3 regions of the Undibacterium sp. 5I1 genome follow, and region 3 is predicted to be linked to each of the others. Evidence: predicted binding sites of a transcription regulator. Region 3 holds the regulator's gene; each other region holds the start of a gene.

Region 1 (6,308 bases), 850 kb from region 3:
TCGGGCGTCACGCTGAGTAATTTGATACGAGGGTCGCGTGGCGGCGGATAACCTTCAATCCAGAGTTTTAACTTCAGCTTGGCGGCGGTGTATTCGACCACATTGACCAAGGCCAGATAATCTTCTATCCGCTTTACCGGCGGCATAAAAATATGCAAACGGCCGTCACGTACCTGCACGCATAAAGCGGTGTGGATGACATCACGCGGCTCTGTCACAGATTTGTTTAAGCTCGCCGCTGGCGAAACTGGTTTGGCGGGTGTAGAAGAAGTGGCAGGAGATTTCCCCATTAAAGCAGCGACGGCGGCCGGCGTTGCTCCCGCCGAGGTTGCAGCCGCTACCACTGCGGCATGTGCTGCCATCGCGGCTGTCAGCGGTGCCGGGCTGGCACCGCTCGCGGCTGTTTTAGTTGAAGAAACAATTGTTGGCACTGATGGAGCAGGCTTGGTTTTGTCAGCAGCAACACTGGCATTTGTTGCACTATTAGCACCGTTGATGGTCACTGGTTTGTCGTCTTTGGCAGAAGGCAAAGGCGTGCGCGGGGAGAATGGATCTACATCAAATTCATGGATTTCTTTTTCTGGCTGCACCCAAGGTAATGCATTCAGCGGCAGGCGCAAACCCATCGGAGAATCACCATCGATCAGATATAAATGTTCGCGCTTAATTGGCCACGGCGAGGTACGCCAGGCAACCCCCAAAGAGATGCTCGGATCGGTGTCTTTTGGCTTTAGTGGCAATACATAACCAACCACCTCGCCAAGGCCGTGCTCCAGCAAACGCGCTAAGCGCCGACGTTCTTCTGGCGCTTTTAAATCAGCTTTCAGCGGATCTAAATTGACGGGCAAACCCTGTTCGCGCTGCGCCTGTTGCATCACATCTTCGTAGGCTGGGATCTGGCTACCCTCTGGCAGTGACAGCGCTTTAACCAGCGCCGTCATAAACAGATATGCTTCGGCATTGGTATACCCATCGGCTTTTTTCTCATCCGAGAATAAGCTGGCGTCCAGCCACATCGGCTGACCGTCAATCCGCCAATAAATATTTAAAGCCCAGCGCGGTAAAGGCTCACCCGGATACCATTTTCCCTGACCGTAGTGCAGCATGCCGCCAGGCGCGAAATGGTTTTTTAGCCTGTGCATCAGCTCGCCGGCCAATTCCCGTTTTTTATCACCATGCGCCAGCGTATTCCACTGAGCACCATCCATATCATCAATCGAGACAAAGGTTGGCTCGCCGCCTTGCGTCAGCCGTACATCTTGTCGTTTTAAATCTGCATCGACTTGCTGGCCGATCAGATCAATCGCCTTCCAGTCGGCGTCGGAATACGGCTTGGTCACGCGCGGATCTTCATGGATGCGGGTAATCGTCATCTCATGGTGGAAAGTCACTTCGGCCTTATCGGTAAAGCCCGTCACTGGTGCCGCAGAAGAGGGCAACGCCGTACACGCCAATGGAATATGCCCTTCACTGGCCAGCATGCCGGAGGTCGGATCTAAACCAATCCAGCCGGCACCCGGGATATACACTTCCGCCCACGCATGTAAATCGGTGAAATCGACGGTGGTACCGCTAGGGCCATCTAATGCCTCCTGATCAGCGGTAAGCTGGATTAAATAGCCCGATACAAAGCGCGCCGCTAAACCCATCTGACGCAAAATTTGCACCAATAACCAACCACTGTCACGGCAAGAACCGGAGCGATTGGTTAAGGTTTCTTCCGGCGTCTGTACGCCTGGCTCCATCCTGAGCAAATATCCGATATCGCCTTGCAAACGCTGATTGATGGCAACCAGAAAATCATTGGTCAGCAAATCTTTTTTCAGAATCGCAGTACGTGCGTCCTCCACCCATTTGGTCTGCAATTCACCCGGTTTTTCGGTCAGCAAATAAGGGCTAAGTTCTGCGCTCAATTGCGCAGGGTAGCTAAAAGGAAAATGCTCGGCGTATTTCTCCACAAAAAAGTCAAAAGGATTAATCACCGTCATATCGGCAACCAGATCGACAGTAAATTCCAGCACATCCGATTTTTCAGGAAAAACAAACCGACCGATGTAATTACCGTAGGGGTCTTGCTGCCAGTTGATGAAATGCTGTTCCGGCGCGACGGTCAGTGAGTAAGACAAAATTGGCGTACGTGCGTGAGGCGCTGGACGCAGGCGCACCTCATGCGGAGAAAGAGCAACCAGGCGGTCATAACGGTAGCTGGTTTTGTGATGCAATGCGACACGGATAGCCATTCGATATTGCCTTTCGATAAAGGTTAAAACAGCGCTAGAAAGCTGCGCCAAAACGCGTCAAAGTCGTTCTGTTTTCATAAAAGCAGGATTCATGCCCATATAAAACACGATAAAACTTAAAAAGGCTGCCTGTTTAACCCAGATTTTCCACTGGATCGCCAAATACACATTTGCCGCGATCCCAAAGGACAATCAAGCTTAAATTTGAATGATACGCCAGCGATGTGTCATTGGCACGACTGACGAGCGTTGCTCTAAAGCATGTGGCGGATAAAATACATGAAAAGAAACTTTTTGATAGCTTTTCAGCACTAACAGGTAGAGCACTAATCAAAAAAATGGGGAAGACATTATTTTTTGAACGGTGCACCTAGTTGCGTTTCTACGAAGTGATCGCGGTTCAATGGAAAATCTCGTTCAAATACGTGTATTTTCCAACGCCAGAATACGATATGCTTTAAATGAATCGAACAAGTTTATTCGGCAAAAATTTATACGACTTCTACCCTTATTCATCATGCGCCCTTTCCCATATAGGTTTTATTTATTATCCGCACTAACTTGCGTTGTTAGTGGCTGCGGCGGTGGCGGCTCTGCTACTACATCCGGATCTACTTCTGCTGTGGCTCCGGCGATACCGTTTTCTGTACCTGCGACGCTGGCTCAAAAAATGGGAAAGCCAACACAATTTTTGGTTGGGCTTGGCTCGGGCATGTCGACCACAGATATCAAAGCACAGTCAATCACACCCGATATTTATGATCAGTATTTGGTTGGCGTCGGTAATACCGCATGGCCTAGCTGGAATGTGCCTAGCGGTGCATATGTCGGTATCACGGCAACTAATGCAAAAAATATTGGTGCTGTGCCGATGTTTACTTTGTATCAGATGGCACAAAATGGAGATGGCAATTTATCTGGTTTGACGGATGCCAACTTTATGACGAAATATTGGGCGCAGACAAAATTACTGTTTACTGAATTAAAGAAATTTGATGGTCCAGCCTTGGTCAATTTAGAGCCCGATTTTTGGGGTTATGTGCAAAGCCAGGCGCCTGGTGGCGACCCGACCAAACTCTCGGCACAAGTGACAATTATGTCTGAATGCTCTGCACTGACAAATGACGCTGTTGGTATTGCTGGCTGCATGTTAACGCTTGCGCGTCTATATGCGCCAAAGGCGTTGGTCGGTTTTCCGGTATCGATCTTTGGTCGTAAAGAAGCGGATGTAGCGCAATTTATGACTAAGATAGGTGCAGCAAAAGCAGATTTCATTGTGGAACAAACGATAGACCGTGATGCGGGTTGCTATGAGGTGTTGCCATCGCCAAGCGAGTGCAATCATTCAACTGCGGCACTGTATTGGGACGAGTCGAATTTGACCTCGCCCAACTTCCATGACTACCTGAGTGGAGTCTCGATTATCCAGCAAGGTATCGGCGGCTTACCTGTGTTGTGGTGGCAAATGCCGATGGGCGTGCCTTCGGCTACACCTGGCGGTACGCCTGGGCATTACCGCGATAATCGTGTGCATTACATACTGACTCACCCGGCAGAATTTACCAAAGTTGGCGGCGTTGGTGTTGTATTTAGTGCAGGTGCTCCCAATCAGACGACGATCCTTACCGATGGCGGACAATTCCAGAATTTGTGGAAAGCGTATATCAAAACGCCGGCAGCGCTTTAGCTTTTAGATCGGCTAATCAGTGCAGGTGAAACAGCGTTGCTGCCACCTGCACTATTATACAATTTAAGCTGCCGTATTAACCCGCATAAGTCAGAGTATCGGTCGATGTAGTGTAAGTCGAGCTAGTGACCGAACTGACGTAAATATAATCCCCTTTTGCCACGTTCTGATTGACGGTAATCAACATATAACCACGGCGTGAGGTATCAATATAGTTGATGTCATCGACCAGCGCTTTGATCGTACCAGCCAAGGTGGCTGGCGGCACTACTGCTGGCGGGAAAACGCCCTCAAATCCTGATGAAGTCACCGACATCCCGGCAAACTCTGCGCCGACTTGCGTGCCATCCGGCAAAGTTAATTTATTAAACCAAGCGTTGTGACTATCGCCGGATAACACCAAAAACTTCTTATTCGCTGCTTTGAGTTTGTTGGCAGACGTGAACAGTGCATCGCGGGCGTTGGGATAGCCTTCCCAATTATCAAAATTGTAGGAAATTTTTGGATTTTTACTCAAATCCAGCAAATCCTTTTGCGCTTGAGTTTGCAATGCAACTGGCGTCGCTTTTGCTGTCAAATAAGCCGTCACAGATGCTGCACTCAGATTCGTCGACAGCACAGATGCGGGCAATTGAATACGGCCCATCACCGTTTGATTGCCCAGCACTTGCCAAGTCGCTTTGGATGCAGTCATTTGGGTGTCCAACCAAGCTTGCTGAGTTGCACCCATCAACTGCTTATTCTTGTTGAAGGCATACGGCAAAAACGCCGGATCAGCGATGTCACGACCAGATGCATCATTAGTTCGGTCTGGCTGGTGCTCACGACCGATGATGCGGGTATCCAGCATATGTAGCGACAATAAATTACCAAAATCAAATGAGCGATAGATCTTTAACAAATTGGTCGGATCCGGTGTACGGATGGGCATCCATTCGTGATAAACCTGGCTCGCTACAGCTTTGCGCGCCGCCCATGGTCCTTGCGTGACTGGGTCATGATTTTCTGCGCCATCCATATACGCGTTATTGGCAAACTCGTGGTCATCCCAAATCGCAATCATAGGCATGCGGGCATGCAGTGCTTTGACATACGGATCGGCTTTATGTAAGGCATGACGGGCACGATAATCGGCGAGGGTGACGACCTCATTCGCAGGTGCAGAAATACGCGCCGTAACCGCAGTGGCAGCCGGTGGATAAACGCCATCTTTGTATTCGTAAATATAGTCGCCTAGGTGCAAAGAAAATTGCGCGCCAGATGAGATTGCGGAGTCATACGCATTGAAATAACCGGCAGGATAATCACTGCAAGAGAATACGGCTAGCTTGACTTCTGACACGTTCCCGACAGGCAAAGTGCGGGTACGCCCAACTGCCGATACGCTGTTATTGGCGGCGATAAAACGGTAATAATATTCTGTGTTAGGGCTGAGTCCGGTCGCATCAACTTTTGCGGTAAAGCCCGTATCTTTTGTCGTGGTTGTTTTACCGGAAGAAACGATGGTAGAAAACGTCGCATCCGTCGCCACTTGCCATTGCAAATCCACCGATGCGTCGGTAGATACTTTTGCATAGGTCCATAAAATTACCCGGTCAGATAACGGATCGCCGCTGGCAATGCCGTAGTTGAATGATGCCTGCTCTAAATTAACATCCGCATTAGAGCCGCCGCAAGCAGTCAATACACCGCCAGAGGCGACTACTGCTGCGACGGATGACATTTTAATGACGAAGCCACGACGGCTCAGATTTTTTGGTGACTCTGTGTTTTGTATAAGCGCGTCTTGCGTTGGCTCGTTGGTTTTCATCTTGGGTATCTCCTCAAAGGAGGCCGATTTTATTCACCGCTTATGTCAACGGTATGACGTCCAATACAAATTATGCCCAAACTGAGCATCCACTCTATAAGTAACATTTGTAAAATTAATGAACTGGATAATATGTGCTCTGTCGTACAGATGTAGCATATGAAATCAGCTTATAGTGATGTCTTCAGTTGGTAGACAGGCTTGATAAATAGCCGCCAATTTGGTTAACGATTTGGCCGACAATTCTGCTGACGAATTAGCTAAATCCTCTATAGGTTTTGTACTCAGTTTTGTACTAATTTTTGTAACAGCGTACGCTCTCTTCACTTACCACATCAAGGATTACGTTTATGACCGAAGATGAAATCCGTCGCAATGCGTTTGCGATGCCATATAGCAATTCTGCTTTCCCGCCTGGACCGTATCGCTTTACTGACCGCGAATTTTTAATCATCACCTATCGGACTGATCCCGAGCTTTTACAAAAAGTGATTCCGGCGCCGCTAAAGATGACGGAACCTATCGTCAAATTTGAATTTATCAACATGCCAGACTCCACTGGCTTTGGTCA
Region 2 (6,308 bases), 890 kb from region 3:
CCGCCTGCTTTGAGGGTGGCTGCAATTTCAATCATGCGCTCGGTCGAGTCGTCGCGACGGTTCAGTACCACGTCTTCTACCCGCTCACGCAACTCAGCATCCAGTTCGCTATATACGCCAACCATACCTGCATTGACGATACCCATCGTCATACCTGCCTGGATTGCGTGATACAGGAAAACGGTATGAATCGCTTCACGCGCCGGATCGTTGCCGCGGAAAGAGAAACTCACATTGGACACACCGCCACTGATTTTGGCGCCGGGCAAATTTTGGTGTATCCAGCGCGTCGCATTGATAAAATCGACTGCGTAATTATTGTGCTCTTCAATACCAGTGGCGACTGCAAAAATGTTGGGGTCAAAGATAATGTCGTAAGGATCAAAATCGATTGTATCGACTAACAACCGATAAGCACGTTCACAGATTTCTATCTTGCGATCATAGGTGTCGGCCTGACCTTTTTCATCAAAGGCCATGACGATGACGGCGGCACCATATCGCTTACATAAGGTAGCTTGTCGCAAAAACTCGGCTTCGCCCTCTTTCATCGAAATCGAGTTGACGATGGCTTTGCCCTGGACGCATTTCAGCCCTGCTTCAATCACCGACCATTTGGATGAGTCGATCATGATAGGCACGCGAGCAATATCCGGTTCTGAGGCGATCAGGTTTAAAAAGCGCGTCATGGCCGCGAGCGAATCGAGCATCGCTTCGTCCATATTGATGTCGATGACTTGCGCACCGTTTTCTACTTGTTGGCGCGCTACCGCTAAGGCTTCGTCGTATTGTTCGTTCAGAATTAGACGGGCAAATGCTTTTGATCCGGTGACGTTGGTGCGCTCACCTACGTTGACGAACAGAGAATCCTGATCAATCGTAAATGGTTCCAGACCAGACAGCCGCATGCAGTTGGTAATTGCTGGGATTTGACGCGGCGTGATCGGCTTAAGCAACTCTGCAATCGCTTTAATATGTGGCGGTGTCGTACCGCAACAGCCACCAGCAATATTGATGAAGCCACTCTCGGCAAATTCCTTTAGCAATGCAGAAGTGTCAGCAGGTAGCTCGTCAAAGCCGGTGTCACTCATAGGATTGGGCAGACCGGCGTTGGGATAAATACACACAAAAGTGTCTGCAATCTTAGAGAGCTCTTCGGCGTAAGGGCGCATTAAGGTCGCACCTAATGCGCAGTTCAAACCTATCGTTAAAGGCTTGGCATGGCGTACTGAGTTCCAAAACGCAGGTACGGTTTGACCGGACAAAATACGACCTGATGCATCGGTGACAGTGCCTGAAATCATGATCGGCAATCGGGTACCAGATTCTTCAAAATACTGGTCAATCGCAAATAAAGCGGCCTTGCAATTTAAGGTATCAAAAATAGTTTCAACCAGCAGCACATCTGCGCCACCCGCGACCAAACCACGGGTTTGTTCCAGATAAGCTGCAACCAACTGATCAAAGGTCACATTGCGCGCTGCAGGGTCATTCACATCTGGCGAGATCGACGCCGTCTTGGGTGTGGGGCCGAGGGCGCCTGCGACAAAACGTGGCTTGTCTGCGGTTGAATATTTAGCGCAAGCAGTACGGGCAATTTTAGCGGCGGCAACGTTCATCTCGTAAGCCAGATGTGCCATGTGGTAATCATCTTGCGCGACAGTGGTAGAGCCGAAGGTATTGGTCTCGATCAGATCGGCACCGGCGGCGAGATATTGCTCGTGAATTTCTTGAATAATATGCGGCTGGGTAAGTGACAATAATTCGTTATTGCCTTTGACAAATAATTCTCTGACACCTTCCGGACCCGTGAAGTCTTTAAAGCGTTCTCCACGGTAATCCGCCTCAGTCAATTTGTATTGCTGAATCATCGTCCCCATCGCACCATCTAAAATCAGAATGCGTTCTTTCAACAACGCGCGCAGACGTACTTCTGTGCTGACAGCTGTCGTTGCACTTGCGTTGAGATTCGTAGCGGGAGTGGATTTTGCGGTAGTCATGGAAGATGCTCTTAATGAAACAAAAAACCCGATCAGCTCATACAAAAAATGCAGGCGGGACCGGGCGTTCCTTTTAGCTGCACTTATTACGCGCCCGCAATCTGAGTATCAAATCGGCGCAAGTTAAAGATTATACGATAAAGAGAGTGCGACAAATTTAGTCTGGAGCAGGATTGGCTTGTTTCCCTTATGCATTTTTGTTACTTGCTAATACGATTTTAATAAAGTGGATGTCAGAGCCATCATTTTGATTCCTGAGCGTTAATTTTTTGTCGATAAATATTACGCACACCGGGATTAATAGTTTTTATTGCAACAAATATTATTGTAAGTGATTGAATTTAAAAGGATTCAATGCTTGATCCCAATTTGGCATGATAAGTGCTTTATTGACAATCAGCTTCAACCATAATCATCAATAACATGTGAGGAAAAAATGAACATTTTAAAAAAATCTGCAAAAAAATTGAGTTTGGCAATAGCATTGACTCTGGGCGCTGTCGCCGTGGCAGGTAATGCATCTGCTGCGATATTTGACGGTGGTCTGCCATCAGGCTGGGTATGTACTGGTGGTTGCAGTACTTCCGGTGCAAATGGCGTAGTTGGTTTGTCGCCAGTTGGCAGCAGCAAATACGGCTGGGTTTCTACTAACGGTGGCGTATCTGGAAATGTATTGGCAGCAGTTGGTGCTTCCAGCACTAACGGTTCTACATTGCGCAGTACTTTGTTTTCATCTAATGCTGGCGACGCATTGAATTTCAGTTTTGACTTCGTCACTTCTGATGGCGCTGGTTTTTCTGATTATGCTTGGGCTCGTTTGTTAGACTCTTCCTTGAACCAGATCGCTTTGCTTTTTACAGCGAGAACTACACCAAACGGCAATAGTGTTCCAGGATTTGGTATGCCAGGTATTGCAGCAACGATTAATCCAGGCGTAGTGACAATTGTTCCTGGTGCACCTTCTTGGGCGCCTTTGGGCAGCAGCAGTGGTACTTGCTACAGCAATGGTTGTGGTTACACTGGTTGGGTATCTTCGACTTATAACGTCGCAGCGGCAGGTAATTATTATTTGGAATTTGGTACTGCTAATTACGTTGACACTGCTTATCAAACAGGTTTGGCATTTGATGGCATTACTATCGGTGGCAAGCCAATTGAAGATGTCCCTGGTAATGTGCCTGAGCCAGCATCACTCGCATTGCTTGGATTGGGTCTGGCAGGTTTGAGTTTTATACGTCGTCGTAAATCATAATTCGTATTAAGTAATTTAAGCTGCGTTAAGCTAATTGTAGTTAGTTGGCTAAAATTAAAAAACCCACGAAGCAAATCGTGGGTTTTTTTTGTGTCTATATTTTCTGAGAAGAGCGGTTTAATCAAACCTAGATTTTCTATCAGACCGTTATTACGTCTTAGAAATACAGCGGTATGCCGCATTCAAATGAATAATCTCGTCTTGATTTGAGTATAAACATTGCAGCGACAACTTCATACTTGTCGTCGCTCGACTAGGAACTCTATATAAAAAAAGAGCGCACCACCAAAATCGGTAATGCGCCCAAAAGGGATCGATACAAGTAAAACTAGTTTTTGCTGCGAGTGGCAACTAGGCTGGCTACAATAGAACTTGCCAGAATGCTGCCGATAACCAATAACGAGATAGCTGTAGGTATGTGCATCCACTCTACGATGAGCATTTTTATACCGACGAACATCAATACAAAGGCGAGACCAAATTTTAATAAGTGGAAGCGGTTCGCCATATCTGCCAACAAGAAATACAGTGCACGTAGACCCATAATCGCAAAAATATTAGACGTAAATACGATAAACGGATCGGTAGTAACTGCAAAAATTGCTGGAATTGAATCAACCGCAAAGATCACGTCGGATACTTCGATTAAAATCAGGACTAACAGTAATGGAGTAAAAACGCGTTTGCCGTTTTCTACTACGCTGAACTTTTCTTTACGGAAATCCTCAGTAAATGGTATCCATTTCTTCAAAAAGCGCAGGACAGGGTTTGCATTTAAATCAGGTTCTTTTTCTGCTGCGACCAACATACGGAAACCCGTAACCAGCAAAAATACACCGAACAAATACAGTACCCAAGCAAATTGTGTGACTACCCACGTGCCAGCCAGGATCATCGCGATGCGCATGACGATGGCACCCAATACGCCATATAACAATACTTTGCGCTGATATTGCAGCGGCACAGCAAAGTGACCAAAAATCAGCAGAAAGACGAATACGTTATCGACGGACAAGGATTTTTCAATAACGTAACCTGCCAAAAATTCCATTGCTTTAGCATCTGCTACAGCGCGCCCGAAAGTGTCCGTCAAATACATCCATAGGCCAAAGTCAAACAGTAAGGCCAGGCTGACCCAGACAGCTGACCAGATAGCAGCTTCTTTTACGCTAACTTTATGTGAACGCGAACCGCCTAGGGCAACTACGTCGAGTACAAGCATGCCCAAGACGAAAGCAATAAAAACTGCCCACATCCAAGGTTGCGCGATACTGTGAATCATTGAATTTCCTATTAAACCGGTTTGGTAGAAGAAGTGGTATAGGTTATGTGTGGTCTATACAGAGTGACGTTTGGCTGGGGCACACGGTTTTATGCAAGATGTTTTTTGCAATATGCGCACCCCAGCTGAACTTTATTCTTTATCGATAAAACCCAATAATTGCAACAGACTCAGGAAAAGGTTAAGGATCGTGACGTATAAGCTAACTGTAGCCATGATGTAATTGGTTTCGCCACCGCGAATGATGTTGCTAGTTTCAAATAAAATCATGCCAGACATGAGCAATACCATCGCAGCAGAGATCGTTAATGACAATGCGGGGATTTGGAAGAAAATTGCGCCCAGACTTGCCACAAAAGCGACCAGCATACCGATCATCAAAAAGCCACCCATAAAGCTAAAATCACGTTTGCTCACCAGCACATACGCAGACAAAGATAAAAAAATAGCGCCCGTCAACCCCATTGCGCTCATCACAATCCCTGCACCGCCTGCCATACCGAGGTAATGGCTGATGATTGGTCCTATGGTCAATCCCATGAAGCCTGTCAGTGCAAAGACAAATAAGATGCCTAAGCCGCTATTTCGGAATTTATTAGTTAGGAATAGCAGACCAAAATAACCAACCAGCGTAATAATCATGCCCGGGCTAGGTAGGGCGAAAGCGATGCTGGCTGCGGCCGTCAGTGCGCTGAATAACAGCGTCATTGAAAGCAGCATATAAGTGTTGCGTAACACTTTGTGGCTAGCATCGACATTGCTGTCGCTGTAATCCACGGTTTGCACGTTGCGTAAGGCGGAACGGTCTAAAATTTTCATGCTTTTCTCCTAAAATGTGGAAAACCTTAAAAGCTAAACTTATTTATTCGGACATTGCCAATACTAACCAAGCGATAATGCCAGTCAGAAAGTAAGTTTTTCGCCTTTTTATACAAGGTGACCAAAGTATAGTGCGCCTCAATTAGTAATAAAAGTCGAATATAATTGATAAATAGTTCGTATAAAACGAAGTGTTTAGAAATATTGTAATCTTAAAATTTATGCAAAACCGCCGCAGTGCCTTGCTGGGACAATTTTGCGTAAGTCCTAAATCTATTCAATTTTTATTGGGTGCGGCCAACGATGACGAGCCTTAATTACAAGCATCTGCATTATTTTTGGGTCGTTGCCAAAGCGGGCAGTATTGCCCGTGCTAGCGAGCAATTGAACCTGACACCACAAACCATCAGCGGTCAAATTAGTTTGTTTGAAGATATTCAAGGCGAGCAATTATTTAAGAAGCAAGGTCGCAATTTGCAATTGACCGAGGCGGGGCGCTTAGTATTGGGTTACGCAGAAGAGATTTTTTCTTTGGGACAAGAGCTGGAAGAAGTATTGCAGCACAGACCAACCGCGCGCACGCTACAACTGCGTGTTGGCGTGTCAGATGCGGTAGCTAAAGCCGTTGCTTATCGTTTGTTAGAACCTGCCTTAGCGTTACCGCAAACTTTGCGGATCAATTGCCGCGAGGGCAAGCTCGATGTCTTACTTGCTGAGCTGGCTTTGCACAAGCTCGATATTGTGATTACTGATAGCCCGATGCCACCCACGGTCAATGTACGTGGATTTAATCATCAGCTTGGAGAGTGTGGCATTAGTTTTTTTGCGACGGCTGCTCTGGCGCAGCAATATGGCGAGGCATTTCCTGCGTGTTTGCAGGGCGCGCCTATTTTATTGCCCGGAGAAGATTCTGCCTTACGTTCTAAACTGATGTTTTGGCTGAACGAAAAGCAAC
Region 3 (6,308 bases):
TGTGGACGGTATTTTGACTGACGGCAGCCTGCATTTTGGCCCTGAGGGCGAAATGATGAAAAGCTTTAATGTGCTGGATGGTCAAGGTATAAGACTGCTGCAACAAGCTGGTATTCAGACCGCGATTATCAGCGCACGTCAGTCGCCGATTGTGGGGCGCCGTGCTTCCGATTTGGGGATTGTTCATTTGCGCCAGGGCATACATGACAAACGATCTGCTTTTGAAGAGTTGTGTATGGAACTGAATATCGCAAGAGAGTATTGCGGTTTTATTGGCGATGATGTAATCGATTTACCCGTGTTAACGCGAGTTGGTTTTGCCGTCAGCGTGCCGAATGGACATGCCGAAGTACGTTCCCGCGTTGATTATGTGACGCGGGCTACTGGCGGTAACGGCGCAGTCCGCGAAGTCTGTGATTTTATATTGCAGGCTCAAGGTAAATACGACCAGGCTTTAGTGCCTTTTTTAATATGAAAACCTTTATTTCTTTAGACCGGTTCCGGATTTGGCTATCCATTGTGATTCTTGGTATTGTCGTACTGTGTAGTTTTTGGGTTTTAGAAGTCATGCGCAAACATGATGTACAAAATACCTCAAATCTTCAAACCAGAATTGAGCCTGATTATTATGTTGAAAATTTCAATTTTATTCGGCTGCCAAACAAGGGGAAAATGAACTATCGTATTTCGGGTGATCGCTTAATTCATCGTCCGCGTTATGATAATTTTGAAATATCACAGCCGCGTATTAATAGCTTCGACGAAAATAAAACTCCTTTATTTATGCAAGCTGACAAAGCGGTAATCGAACAAAAAAATGCGCAGACAGCCGTCAAAATAGCACCGCGAGATAGTGATGAAATTCACTTATTTGGGCACGCCAAGGTAACCAGACCCGAGAGCCCAACGACAAAATACATGGAGTTGCAGTCCGACTATTTATTACTTTTACCTGATCTGAATATTATGAAAACTGACAAGGCAGTGAGTCTTTTTTCACAAAATACGGAAACGCATGCGATCGGAATGTTCGCCAATAATGAAACTCAGGAAGTAAATCTGCTAAGTAAAGTTCAAATTCAGATCCAGCCTAAAAAACAGTAGATCAGTTGCCAAATTCAAGTAACAGTATGAGGATATATTCATGACATTTTTTAAACATCAACGTAAATACAAACATCAAGCATCGATATCATTTGCATTGATAATTGCAAGTCTGTCGTTGACTCATTCCCCTGCGTTTGCTGAGAAAGCAGATAGCCAAAAGATGACAGCAATCACCTCAGACCGATCTGATCGTAACGGTAAAACGAATGTAACTACGTTGACCGGTGATGTGATCATTATCCGTGGGACATTAATAGTAAAAGCGGCTCGTGCCGTAATGACTGAGACGGCAACCAGTACTAGTTATGTGCTTTTTTCAGCACCGGGAGTGCAGGTGTTTTTCCGCCAAAAAAGAGATGGCGGCGCTGATTTATGGGTCGAGGGCGTTGCTGACAGGGTTGAGTATGATGACAAAACCGAGATTACGAAATTTATTTCTAAAGCCGATGTGAAATATCTCGACGGGACTGTAGTCACTCAAGAACAAAAGGGTGAATATTTGTCTTACGACAGCCTGAACGATCTTTTTGTCGCTGAGAATAATAGTTCCGGTACAACGGTGCCTGGCTCTGGCCGGACTACCTTGTTCATCGCGCCAAAATCTGACAAAAAAGTCAAATAACAAGATGAGTACATTGTCGATTAAAGGTTTACAAAAACGTTATGGCGCACGCCAGGTGGTAAGCGATGTGTCATTGGATGTGAAGAGCGGTGAAGTCGTTGGTTTGCTGGGTCCTAACGGCGCAGGTAAGACGACATCGTTTTATATGATTGTTGGTTTGGTCACCTCGGATGGCGGTGAAATTAATATTGATGGCGTAGATATTTCACGCCTGCCGATACATAAAAGAGCCAAGTTGGGTTTGTCCTATTTGCCGCAAGAAGCCTCAGTGTTTCGTAAGTTATCGGTAGAGGACAATATCCGCGCCGTACTTGAATTGCAAAAAAATCCAGAAGGTAAATTTCTGACTAAGGCTGCCATTGAGCAACAATTAGACACCTTACTTGCTGAATTGCAGATTGAGGGTATTCGAGAGAATCAGGCTCTGTCATTGTCCGGCGGTGAGCGTCGCAGGGTAGAGATTGCCCGGGCGCTGGCAACTAGTCCTCGTTTTGTCTTACTGGATGAGCCTTTTGCGGGCGTTGATCCAATCGCCGTGATTGAAATTCAGCGTATTGTGGGCTTCCTGAAAGATAGAGGGATAGGGGTACTGATTACCGATCACAATGTGCGCGAAACCTTGGGTATTTGTGATCACGCTTACATCATCAATCAAGGTGCAGTGCTTGCCGCAGGTAAGCCCGACGACATCATCAATAATGAGTCCGTCCGCAGAGTTTATTTGGGAGAGCATTTCCGCATGTAGCGGGAAGCCATATGATGATGAAGCAAAGCCTGCAACTGCGCACGTCACAGCATTTGGCGTTAACGCCGCAATTGCAGCAATCTATCCGTTTGCTGCAATTGTCCACGCTGGAGCTACATCAAGAGTTAGAAAATCTACTTTCCGACAATCCCATGTTGGAGCGGGTAGATGATCCTATGGATAATGCAGTGCGCTTGCTTGCCGACGGCGCCATCAGTGCGACTACGAATAATTCTGAAACTGAATTCGCCGCGCCAGAAAAGAATGGCGATGCTGCTACAGCAAGTGCCAGTTCTGAAAATGCCGACCTTAGCGAAGTCGCTGCCTCTGCCGATAGTACCAGCGCGAATGAAGAAGAGTGGAGCTTTGATGATGTTCCTCAAGGCAGCAAATCGTCAGAAGAAGATGACGGACGTCCGCAATTAGAGGCAGCGCAAACCAGCCTCAGAGATCATTTGCTGGAGCAGATGCGGCTGAACATCCGTGAGCCGCGAGATCGGGCTCTGATTGAGCTGATGATTGATGCCTTGGATACCAATGGCTATTTGATGGAAACACTGGAAGAAATTCATGCCAGCTTGCCGTTGGAGTTATGTGTTGAGCCAGAAGAATTATCCTTTGCGCTGAACATGTTGCAGAACTTTGACCCTAGCGGTGTCGGTGCCAGAAATGTATCCGAATGTCTGGCCTTGCAGATTAAACGTTTCCCTAAAATTCCTTTTGTGACGCGTCGGCTGGCGCAAAAAATTGTTGAGAACCACATCACTTTATTCGCTCAAAGAGATTTTAATAAGTTGAAGAAAATTCTCAATTGTGATGACGAGGATTTACGCGAAGCGCAAGTGGTTATTCGTCAATGTAATCCCAAACCGGGTGCTGAATTTGCCGCGGCCGCTTCGGATTATGTCGTGCCGGATGTGATCGTCAGAAAGACAGTGAACGGCTGGCAAGTATTACTCAACCAAGATGTGATGCCAAAGCTACGTGTTAATAGTATGTATGCCAGCATCATGAAGCAAAATCGTGGTGACGGTACGCTAGGTTCCCAATTGCAAGAGGCGCGCTGGCTAATCAAAAATATGCGGCAACGCTTTGATACGATTTTACGGGTTTCACAAGCGATAGTTGAAAGACAACGTAATTTTTTCACGCACGGTGCCGTTGCAATGCGACCACTTGTGTTGCGCGAAATTGCTGATACACTGGGTTTACACGAGAGCACTATTTCTCGTGTAACGACGCAAAAATACATGCTGACCCCGCATGGTATGTTTGAGTTGAAATATTTCTTCGGTAGCCATGTCGCGACGGAAGCAGGGGGGGAAGCATCATCCACCGCGATACGTGCACTCATCAAGCAGTTGATAGGAGCAGAAGACCAGAAAATCCCACTCTCTGACAGCAAGATTGCAGACATGCTGGGAGAACAAGGCATGGTAATTGCGCGACGTACAGTCGCCAAATATCGCGAAGCTTTGAAAATCCCGCCAGTAAGCCTGCGCAAATCTTTGTAACTTGTTCTTGAAATATCCTCGTATGTTGCTATATATAATTTAGCTCAATAAATAATTTAAATATTAGTCTGCCAATTCATCGTCTGATTAAATTTACATTAATTGAGTTAAGATAAAATGTTTGTAACAAGTAAGATTACCAAGGAGCGTAGTATGAATCTCACCATCAGTGGACATCACCTCGAAGTAACTCCTGCAATTCGTGAACATGTGCAAAATAAGCTTGAACGTATCAGGCGGCATTTCGATCAAGTAATTGATATCGCCGTCATCCTGACCGTGGATAAGCTCAAAGAAAAGGAAAAACGCCATAAAGCAGACATTAATCTGCACATCAGTGGCAAAGATATTCATGTTGAAAGCCTGGCACAAGATCTCTACGCCGCCATCGACACTCTCATCGACAAACTAGACCGACAAGTCATTAAACATAAAGACAAAATCCAAAATCATCAACATGACGCGATCAAACACATACCCGATCCGACGCCAGTGTAAGCAGATGACTTAGTCGCTTTTTCGATTAGAAAATAGCAAAAAAGGACGCAATTCGGCGTCCTTTTTTTGTTTGCGTAACACTTGATTTGGTTTCGAAGATTATGTGCTGATATAAATATACTCCCCTATTATTTTTATAAATATGGCTTATTGTCCAGTAATTACCTGGACAACTAAAATATACTTGGGGAGAGTATTTATATTGAATAACTGGAGAAATAAGCGATACTCGTAGCTATTCATTTCTTTAAGCCGCACAGATTAGTTTGTACCCGTTTAAATTTCTACGCATTTAAATTTGACCTTAATACCCCAAAGTTTTTCCGTCAGGATTGCGCGGATCTGAATAACCATCAAATCCCTGATTGCTCATTTGTATAGTTTGTGTGCGACCCATAGTCGGTGACAATTTCAGATGCTGACCTTTTTGCTCCAGTATGTTTAAGGTATCGATGCTGATCCCTTTTTCTACGCGCAATTGATCTGGCATCCATTGATGATGAATACGAGGCGCAATGCTGGCTTCGGCAACATTCATATCATGGTCAATCACATTCATAATAATTTGCAAACTGGTGGTGATAATCCGGCTGCCACCTGGGCTGCCTGTGGTCAAAAATGGTTGTCCGTCTTTTAAAATAATTGTCGGTGACATTGAGCTGAGCGGGCGCTTGTATGCCGCAATCGCATTGGCATCGCCACCAAGTAATCCAAACGCGTTGGGAGCACCCGCTTTTACGGAGAAATCATCCATTTCATTATTTAAGGTAATGCCGGTGCCGCTAGCAACGATGCCGCTACCAAAATTCAGATTCAACGTGTAGGTGGTTGCGACGACATTACCATACTGATCTGCTGTAGCAAAATGGGTAGTTTGATCACTTTCGTAAGGCGCTAGTTTACCGGGCTTGATTTGATCGGACGGCGTTGCATGTTCTGGATTAATTTTCTTTGATAACTCATCAGCATAGGCGCGCGATGTCAGTGCTTTAATAGGTACTTTGACAAAATCCGGGTCGCCCAAATATTCAGAACGATCGGCATAAGCGAGCTTCATGGTCTCCGCCATCAGGTGTAAGTTTTGTGCACTGTTACTGCCTTGTTCTTTAATCGGAAAGTGTTCAAGAATATGCAACATTTGTACGATGTGTACGCCGCCTGAGCTGGGTGGCGGCATGGACACGATTTCATAGCCGCGATAATTACCTTTGACGGGTTCGCGCTCGACGACCTTATAATTTTTCAGATCTTCTGCACTGATAATGCCTTCATGCTGCGCCATTTCTGCAACAATTTTCTTTGCGATGGCCCCTTGATAAAAAGCACTTGCGCCTTCTTTTGCAATTAACTTGAGGGATGCAGCCAGATCTTTTTGGATTAATTTTTCACCAGCGACCAAAGGTTTGCCATTTTTAAAAAAGATCGCTTTGCTTGATTCCCACGCACCCAAATGATCATATTCTGCGTCGAGGATGCTGGCTAAATGTGGACTTACCTCAAAGCCTTGTTCTGCCAGTTGTATCGCAGGTGCAATGACATCTGATAATCTCATGGTGCCGTATTTACTTAGCGCCTGCGTCAATCCGGCGACAGTTCCAGGTACGCCAATCGCCAAATGCGAGTAGAGTGATTTGCCTGGAATGACTTTGCCTGCTTTATCCAGATACATGTCGCGGCTTGCTTTGATGGGTGCCATTTCGCGGAAATCCAGTGCGATGTCTCTACCCGATTTGGCATCATGGATTAGCATAAAACCTCCACCACCAATATTGCCTGCATTTGGCAACACCACCGCCAGCGCAAAGCCAACCGCCACCGCAGC

The links. Region 3 encodes sigma-54, which starts transcription at its own class of promoters, with help from an activator protein. Its sites were predicted from a motif close to TGGCANGNAANCTGCTTT; they were not measured.
Region 1: the regulator sigma-54 is predicted to act here: its motif matches at 2,320-2,337, upstream of RGU72_RS14890 (transglutaminase family protein).
Region 2: the regulator sigma-54 is predicted to act here: its motif matches at 2,371-2,388, upstream of RGU72_RS14795 (NF038132 family protein).

The regions. Positions count from the first base shown of each region.
Region 1 is NZ_JAVIWI010000001.1:3,400,716-3,407,023, forward strand. Features, by position in the region: gene RGU72_RS14890 (transglutaminase family protein) at 1-2,240, opposite strand, end outside; gene RGU72_RS14895 (hypothetical protein) at 2,758-3,927, shown strand; gene RGU72_RS14900 (alkaline phosphatase D family protein) at 4,004-5,737, opposite strand; gene RGU72_RS14905 (acetoacetate decarboxylase) at 6,088-6,308, shown strand, end outside.
Region 2 is NZ_JAVIWI010000001.1:3,361,737-3,368,044, reverse strand. Features, by position in the region: gene metH (methionine synthase) at 1-2,000, opposite strand, end outside; gene RGU72_RS14795 (NF038132 family protein) at 2,437-3,252, shown strand; gene RGU72_RS14790 (TerC family protein) at 3,581-4,534, opposite strand; gene RGU72_RS14785 (Bax inhibitor-1/YccA family protein) at 4,667-5,353, opposite strand; gene nhaR (transcriptional activator NhaR) at 5,657-6,308, shown strand, end outside.
Region 3 is NZ_JAVIWI010000001.1:4,254,455-4,260,762, forward strand. Features, by position in the region: gene RGU72_RS18640 (HAD family hydrolase) at 1-475, shown strand, start outside; gene lptC (LPS export ABC transporter periplasmic protein LptC) at 472-1,104, shown strand; gene lptA (lipopolysaccharide transport periplasmic protein LptA) at 1,145-1,729, shown strand; gene lptB (LPS export ABC transporter ATP-binding protein) at 1,734-2,474, shown strand; gene RGU72_RS18660 (RNA polymerase factor sigma-54) at 2,492-3,988, shown strand; gene hpf (ribosome hibernation-promoting factor, HPF/YfiA family) at 4,142-4,486, shown strand; gene ggt (gamma-glutamyltransferase) at 4,791-6,308, opposite strand, start outside.